Regions from separate parts of the Devosia lucknowensis genome, predicted to be linked through region 2. Evidence: predicted binding sites of a transcription regulator. Region 2 holds the regulator's gene; the other holds the start of a gene.
The links. Region 2 encodes PhoB, which activates phosphate uptake and scavenging genes when phosphate is short. Its sites were predicted from a motif close to TGTCATNNANCTGTCAT; they were not measured.
Positions count from the first base shown of each region.

Region 1: a site for PhoB is predicted at 1,330-1,346, ahead of CCK88_RS16400 (DUF2794 domain-containing protein). Genes of this name have one in related genera too.

Region 1 covers NZ_FXWK01000002.1:830,387-833,762, forward strand. Annotated here, with positions in the region: gene acnA (aconitate hydratase AcnA) at 1-203, shown strand, start outside; gene CCK88_RS16395 (DUF1223 domain-containing protein) at 340-1,074, shown strand; gene CCK88_RS16400 (DUF2794 domain-containing protein) at 1,394-1,744, shown strand; gene CCK88_RS16405 (GNAT family N-acetyltransferase) at 1,756-2,253, opposite strand; gene CCK88_RS16410 (Bax inhibitor-1/YccA family protein) at 2,351-3,121, opposite strand.
Region 2 covers NZ_FXWK01000001.1:1,828,344-1,831,719, reverse strand. Annotated here, with positions in the region: gene CCK88_RS08960 (alpha/beta hydrolase) at 1-479, opposite strand, end outside; gene CCK88_RS08955 (alpha/beta fold hydrolase) at 853-1,665, shown strand; gene phoB (phosphate regulon transcriptional regulator PhoB) at 1,700-2,401, opposite strand; gene phoU (phosphate signaling complex protein PhoU) at 2,576-3,286, opposite strand; gene pstB (phosphate ABC transporter ATP-binding protein PstB) at 3,313-3,376, opposite strand, start outside.

The DNA of each region.
Region 1 (3,376 bases), on a different contig from region 2:
GGCTCGACGGTACCGAAACCGTTGACATCGCCGGGGTCGACACCATCGAGCCGCGCTCGAAGGTGGCAGTCAAGATCACCCGCGCCAATGGCGAGGTCGTGACGATCGAAACGCTATGCCGGATCGATACCGCCAATGAGCTCGACTACTTCAAGAACGGTGGCATTCTGCACTACGTGCTGCGCAGCCTCGTCGCGGCGTAAGCAGCGCTTACATTGCAGATTGCGTGGAAATGGCGGCCCCCGGTGGCCGCCATTTTCTTTGTCCGAATGCGAATCCGCGGAGTCTCACCCTCTTTTGACTAGGCAGGCGAATGGGGCCCGGCTTACAACACCGCCCATGCTCACGAGACGCTCCTTCACCGCTCTTGCCGGATCCGCTTTTTGCCTCGCCCTCTCGGGCCATCCGATGGCGCAGTCGTCGGGCGGCAGGGTCAAGGCGGTGGTCGAGCTTTTCACCAGCCAGGGCTGCGCCCAATGCCCGCCGGCCGATGCCATGCTCACCAGCCTTGCCGAGCGTGGCGATGTGGTGGCGCTGGCCTATCATGTGGATTACTGGGACTATATCGGCTGGGAAGACACGTTTGGATCGAAAGCTTATTCCGACCTGCAGCGGGCCTATGCCCGGGGTTGGAATTCGTCCCGCATCTTCACCCCGCAGATGGTGGTGAACGGATCGGAAGGGGTTGTCGGCTCGAAGCGTGACAAGGTCCAGGCGTCCGTGGGACGTGCGACGCTGCCCCTCGATGTATCGCTGACGGTACAGAACGACATGCTCAAGCTTGAGGCGCCCGCCAATGCGGCGCTCGGCGACGCGACGATCTGGCTGGTGCGCTATGTGCGCCGGGCGGAAGTGGCGATCGAAAAGGGCGAGAATGCCGGCAAATCCATGGTCTATACGCAGGTCGTCGTCGACCGGCAGATGGTGGGCATGTGGGAAGCCTCCACCGGCGCCGAGGTCAAGCTGCCCATCGAGCAGGTCGGCGCAGCCGACGGCGGGATCGCTATCCTGATCCAGCGGGAGCAAAACGGCTTGCCCGGGCCGATCCTCGGGGCAGCCATGCACGACTTCTAGCGCCCGGCACCAACGGCATAGGCCGAAAGAAAACGCCCACTCCGGGGGCGGGAGTGGGCGGTAGACGACTTGGGGTCATTGCATTTTGGGGCGGCTGGCAATCGGGCCTACTGGTTTGGGGGCTCATCGGCCCAGCTGCCAGCCACTGGAGGCAATGGTTGAACAGTGCCGGTCCAATGGGGCGGGGTAAGGGACAAATCGTGGCCGAAATGGGGAATCTTCGCCTGCTTGCCAAGCCGTGAAAATGCGCCGATCATGAAGGTCCGATGACGGGATAAATAGGCGCGTGCAGGGTCCTCCAAACGATAACCGGAACACTCTGGCGCTGGTGCATGTGGGCGAGCCCACAAGCCAGCCCAACCGGCCCGTGCAACCGGTGGTCGCCTTTGACCGCCGCGAGCTGACGCAGATTCTGGCGGTCTATGGCCGCAAGGTCGGCAAGGGCGAATGGCGTGACTACGCCATGGATTTCCTCAAGGACCGCGCCCTCTTTTCCATCTATGCGCGCGTCTCCGAACGGCCGCTCTTCGTCGTCGAGAAGAACCCCAAGCTGCGCAATCGCCAGGGCCAATACATGGTCACCAACCAGCAGGGCATGATTCTCAAGCGCGGCCACGACCTCAGCCAGGTGTTGCGCGTGCTCGATCCGGATCTGGTGGTGGTGGGCTAGGTCCTGGGCCTCTACAGCGCCTTCTGCAGATGCACGATATCGTGCCAGCGGTCGAACTTGAGACCGACCGCCTTGTAGTAGCCGACGCGCTCGAAGCCGAACTTTTCGTGGATGGCGATCGAATTGGCGGTGTCGGCAGTGATCACCGCCAGCATTTGCTTGAAACCGAAGGCCTTGGACTGTGTCAGCAGTTCGGTGAGCATCCGCTTGCCGAGGCCGCGGCCGGTCTCCGCGGGATCGAGATAGATCGAATCCTCGCAGGTGAAACGGTAGGCGGCGCGGGGGCGATAAAAGCTGGCATAGGCATAGCCCACCACCTTGCCCTGACGCTCGGCGATGATGACGGGATGGCCCAGTTTCTTGAGGCCCGCATATTTTTCCGCAATGGCTTCCTCGCCCGGCGCTTCGGTATCGAAGGTGATCGCGGTCTGGTCCACATAATGCCGGTAGATCGCCGTGATGGCGGGAACGTCGGACCAGGTGAAAGAGCGGAGGAGGGTGTCGGACATGGCTGCTTGCAAAGAAAAGGACCGCAGCCCTTGTAGGCTGCGGTCCCGATCAGCGTCCAACCAAAATCTTTGATCGGACCATCAAGTCTTCCGAAGGTTACTCGCGGTTACCGAAGAGGCGGAGCAGCATCATGAAGAGGTTGATGAAGTCGAGGTAGAGCGACAGGGCACCCATGATGGCATTCTTGGCCAGCACGTCGGCGCCGTAGCTCTCGGAGTAGCTTTCCTTGATCTTCTGGGTGTCATAGGCGGTCAGACCGGTGAAGATCAGGACGCCGAGCACCGAGATCGCGAAATCGAGCATGGAGGAGCCCATGAAGATGTTCACGATCGAGGCGATGATGATGCCGATCAGGCCCATCATCAGGAAGTTGCCCATGCCGGTCAGGTCACGCTTGGTGGTGTAGCCGTACAGGCTCATCGCGCCGAAGGTCGCGGCGGTAATGAAGAACACCTTGGCGATCGAAGCGCCGGTATAGACCAGGAAGATGGACGAGAGCGACAGGCCCATGATCGCGGCGAAGGCCCAGAACACGGCCTGTGCGGCCGGTACGGAGAGCTTGTTGATGCCGAAGCTCAGCACCAGCACGAAGCCAAGCGGCGCGAGCATGATGACCCAGGACAGCGGGCTGCCGAAGAGCAGAGCGCCCCACTGGGTGACGTAGGTGCCGTTCTCGAGCTGGCCGACGGCGGCCGACGGATCGGACGTGATCGCAGCCTGGGCGGCGAAGAAGGCCACGAGGCCCGTGATGACAAGGCCGAGGCCCATGTAATTGTAAACGCGCAGCATATAGCTGCGAAGGCCCTCGTCGATGGCCGCGGCCGAGCCGGCCCGCGCACCGAGGGTCTGACGGTCATATTCAGCCATTCTTTGGTTCCCTTTCCCAAATTAGACGCGGTCATTCCACCGCCGGGGGCAATTGGCGTTGCCACTTGGCTCGGAATATGGGGACGGAACCATTGAATGACAAGGATAATCGGTCCCCTGCGACACTGGGACTGGTCCGATAAAGTGTTTGTGTTAGGGTCGGTGGCGCGAATCTTGCCGATACTTTGCAGCTCTGTCACATGCTGGATGGAGAATTGTGCAGGTGCAGGCGACCAACCAACGCCAGGGAGGCTT
Region 2 (3,376 bases):
AGGCCGGCCATCAGCGCGAGGTGACCGCCCGCGGATGGGCCGAAGACAGCGATGTTATCGGCATCGAGATTGTAAAGGTCCGCATTGGCGCGGAGGTAGCGCACGGCCGCCTTCACATCCTTCTGCGGCTCGGGGAACTTGGCTTCGCCGATGCCTCGGTAGTCGATGGTCGCGACGGCAAAGCCGGCCTCGGCAAAACGGACGAGCTGCGGGATCAGGCGTTCGCGCTCGACGGCGCGCCAGCCGCTTCCCGTAATGAAAACGATGACAGGCGCGGGCTCGGCGGAGGTTGGGCGGATCAGATCGAGATACAGCTCATTGCGCATGAGGCCGAGGGCGGATGTCGAATACTGGATATCGGAATAGAGCTCGACACCGCTGAACTGAACCTGCGTTGCGTCGATGTTGACCGTTTCCGCCACGGAAACAGAGGTCGCAAGGGCGGCAAGAGCCGCGCCCAAAAGCGTGCGCTTCAGCATTTGATTTCTCCTCAAAACTGCGGGCCTGGACGTGGTCTCTATGGTCCCGCGCCGGACCTGAGCAGAAGCGCTCAATGGTGCCAGCCGCCACAAGCAAGCAGAGGGCAGGACTTGTTGTCAACAATTGAAGATGCAAAAACTTTTTGCAACTCAAGTCATACTTTTGAATTTATCGTTCTTATTCAGTGGCTAAAGAAGAATCGACGCTGGGCATTCCAGCGGGACTTGTAACCAAAATTTACAACTAATGGGTGTCGATGGGCCGGATCCGAGTCGCGAGCGGAAGGCAACATTTCCGTCATTCCGGAACGGTGGAGTCGTGGCGCCGTTCTGGTGGGGAGATTTCGTTCTTACGCCAAAAAGGAGAGCATCCATGGCGACCCAATCGATCGGCCTGCACACTGAAGACACCGGCGGCAGCGGCCGCGCCGTTATCCTGATCCATGGCTGGCCGCTTTCAGGCAAGGCTTGGGAGCATCAGGTGCAGGCGCTGGCCGGGGCCGGTTTTCGCGTCATCACCTATGACCGGCGCGGGTTCGGTCAATCGGACAAGCCCGAGAGCGGGTTCGATTATTCGACGCTGGCGAATGACGTGGCAGACATCATCGAGGCCAAGGCCCTCACCGACGTGTCGCTGGTGGGCTTTTCGATGGGCGGGGGCGAAGTCGCCCGCTATGTCGCCGAGCATGGCGAGAGCAAGCTGCATTCGGTCGTCTTCGCGGCGGCAGTGCCGCCCTACATGATGAAGACGCCTGATAACCCCGATGGTCCGCTGACCAAGGAAAAGGCCGACGAGATGGAGGCGGGGATCAAGGCGGACCGCACCGCCTTCTTCGACCAGTTCACCAAGGACTTCTTTTCGGCCAACGGCGTGCTCAAGGTGAGCGAGGACGAGCGGCAAAAAGCGATCGCGCTTTGCCACCAGTCGGACCAGACCGCCGCGCTGGGCTGCATGGCATCGTTCGGCACGACCGATTTCCGCGATGATCTCAAGGCGATCACGGTGCCGACGCTGGTGATCCATGGCGATGCCGACGGGATCGTGCCGGTGGAAGGATCAGGCGCGCGCACGCATGCCGCCATCCCGGGCAGCGAGATGGTCGTGGTGCTTGGGGCGCCGCACGGCTTCAATGTGAGCCATGCCGAGGAATTCAACCGGCACCTGATCGCGTTTCTGCGCAAATAACAGAAAGGGCCCGCTTCGGCGGGCCCTGCTATTTTCAGGCGACGGCGGCGAAGCGCTCGTCGAAGGCGTAGCCTGCGCCGCGCACAGTGCGGATCGGATCGGACTCCTTGCCCCGGTTAATGGCGCGTCGAAGGCGGCCGATATGGACGTCGACGGTGCGCTCGTCGACATAGACGTCGTTGCCCCAGACGCCATCGAGCAGTTGTTCACGCGAATAGACACGGCCCGGGTGGCGCATGAGATATTCGAGCAGCCTATATTCGGTGGGGCCAAGGTGGACGTCCCTGTTGGCGCGGCGGACGCGGTGGGTGGTGCGATCGAGCTCAAGATCGCCGACCTTGAGGGCGGCGGTGACGAGGTTGGGGTTGGCGCGGCGCAGGAGCGCATGAATGCGCGCCAGCAGTTCGGGCACCGAGAAGGGTTTCACCACGTAGTCGTCGGCGCCGGTGGAGAGGCCGCGTACGCGCTCCTCTTCCTCGCCGCGGGCGGTGAGCATGATGATCGGGACGCGGGCGGTTTCCTCGCGGGCGCGCAAGCGGCGGCAGAGCTCGATGCCCGAGATTTCGGGCAGCATCCAATCGAGCAGGATCAGATCGGGCAGTTTTTCGGCGATGGCCTGCTGGGCTTCGTCGCCGCTTTCAGCCGTGACCACGCGAAAACCCTCGGCTTCGAGGTTGTAGCGCAGGAGGATGGCGATATCGCCTTCGTCTTCAACGACGAGAATGGTGGCGGGCATAATGGCGTGCTCCGTCGATCGGACTGACCGAGGTCGCCCGAGAGTTCTGAATTCTTGGCTTTATCCCCACCTCACCTCTCCCTGAAGGAGGGGAGACGGGGAGCGGCGTTCGGACTAAGGCCTCCTCACCCGGCGCGGTGCGCCGACCTCTCCCCAGGGGGAGAGGCAAGGCAATCACGCCTTGATCTGCTGGCGCTGCAGCTGCTGGACGTCGCTCGTCAGCTGCTTGCCGGTGGCCAGATAATAGGCGCGTTCGGCGATATTGGTGGCGTGGTCACCGATGCGCTCGAGGTTCTTGGCGCAGAACAGGAGATGCGTGCAGGTGGTGATGTTGCGCGGATCTTCGAGCATGTAGGTCAGGAGTTCGCGGAACAGCGAGGTGTGCATGGCATCGACCTCGTCATCGCGGTTGCAGACCTCGACCGAAGCGGCCGCTTCGCGGTTGGCATAGGCGTCGAGTGCGTCCTTGACCTGACGCGAGACCAGGGCTGTCATGTTCTTGACGCCGTTGTAGAAGGTCGGCTGCAGGTTGATGCCCTCGAGCTTCAATGAGCGGCGGGCAAGCTGCTTGGCCATGTCGCCAATGCGTTCGAGATCGTTGGCGACGTGGATGGCGGTGATGATGGCGCGCAGATCGCTGGCCATGGGCTGGCGACGGGCGATCATGGAGACGGCCATCTCATCGATCTGGCGCTGCATGTCGTCGATGCGCTGGTCGGCGATGATGGTCACGTCGGCCAGCTCGCGATCGAGCCGGAGGAGTGCACGGGTGCCGTTCTCGATGGCGACTTCGACCTGACCGCCCATTTCGGCGATGGCCTGGGCAAGGGCGGCGAGTTCTTCGTTGTACGACGTGACGATGTGGTCGGTGCCGGTATTGGGCATGGTAATGGTCCTCCGTCGCCCGGCGATCAGCCGATGCGGCCCATGATGTAGTCCTGGGTCTGCTTGTTCACCGGATTGGTGAAGATGTCC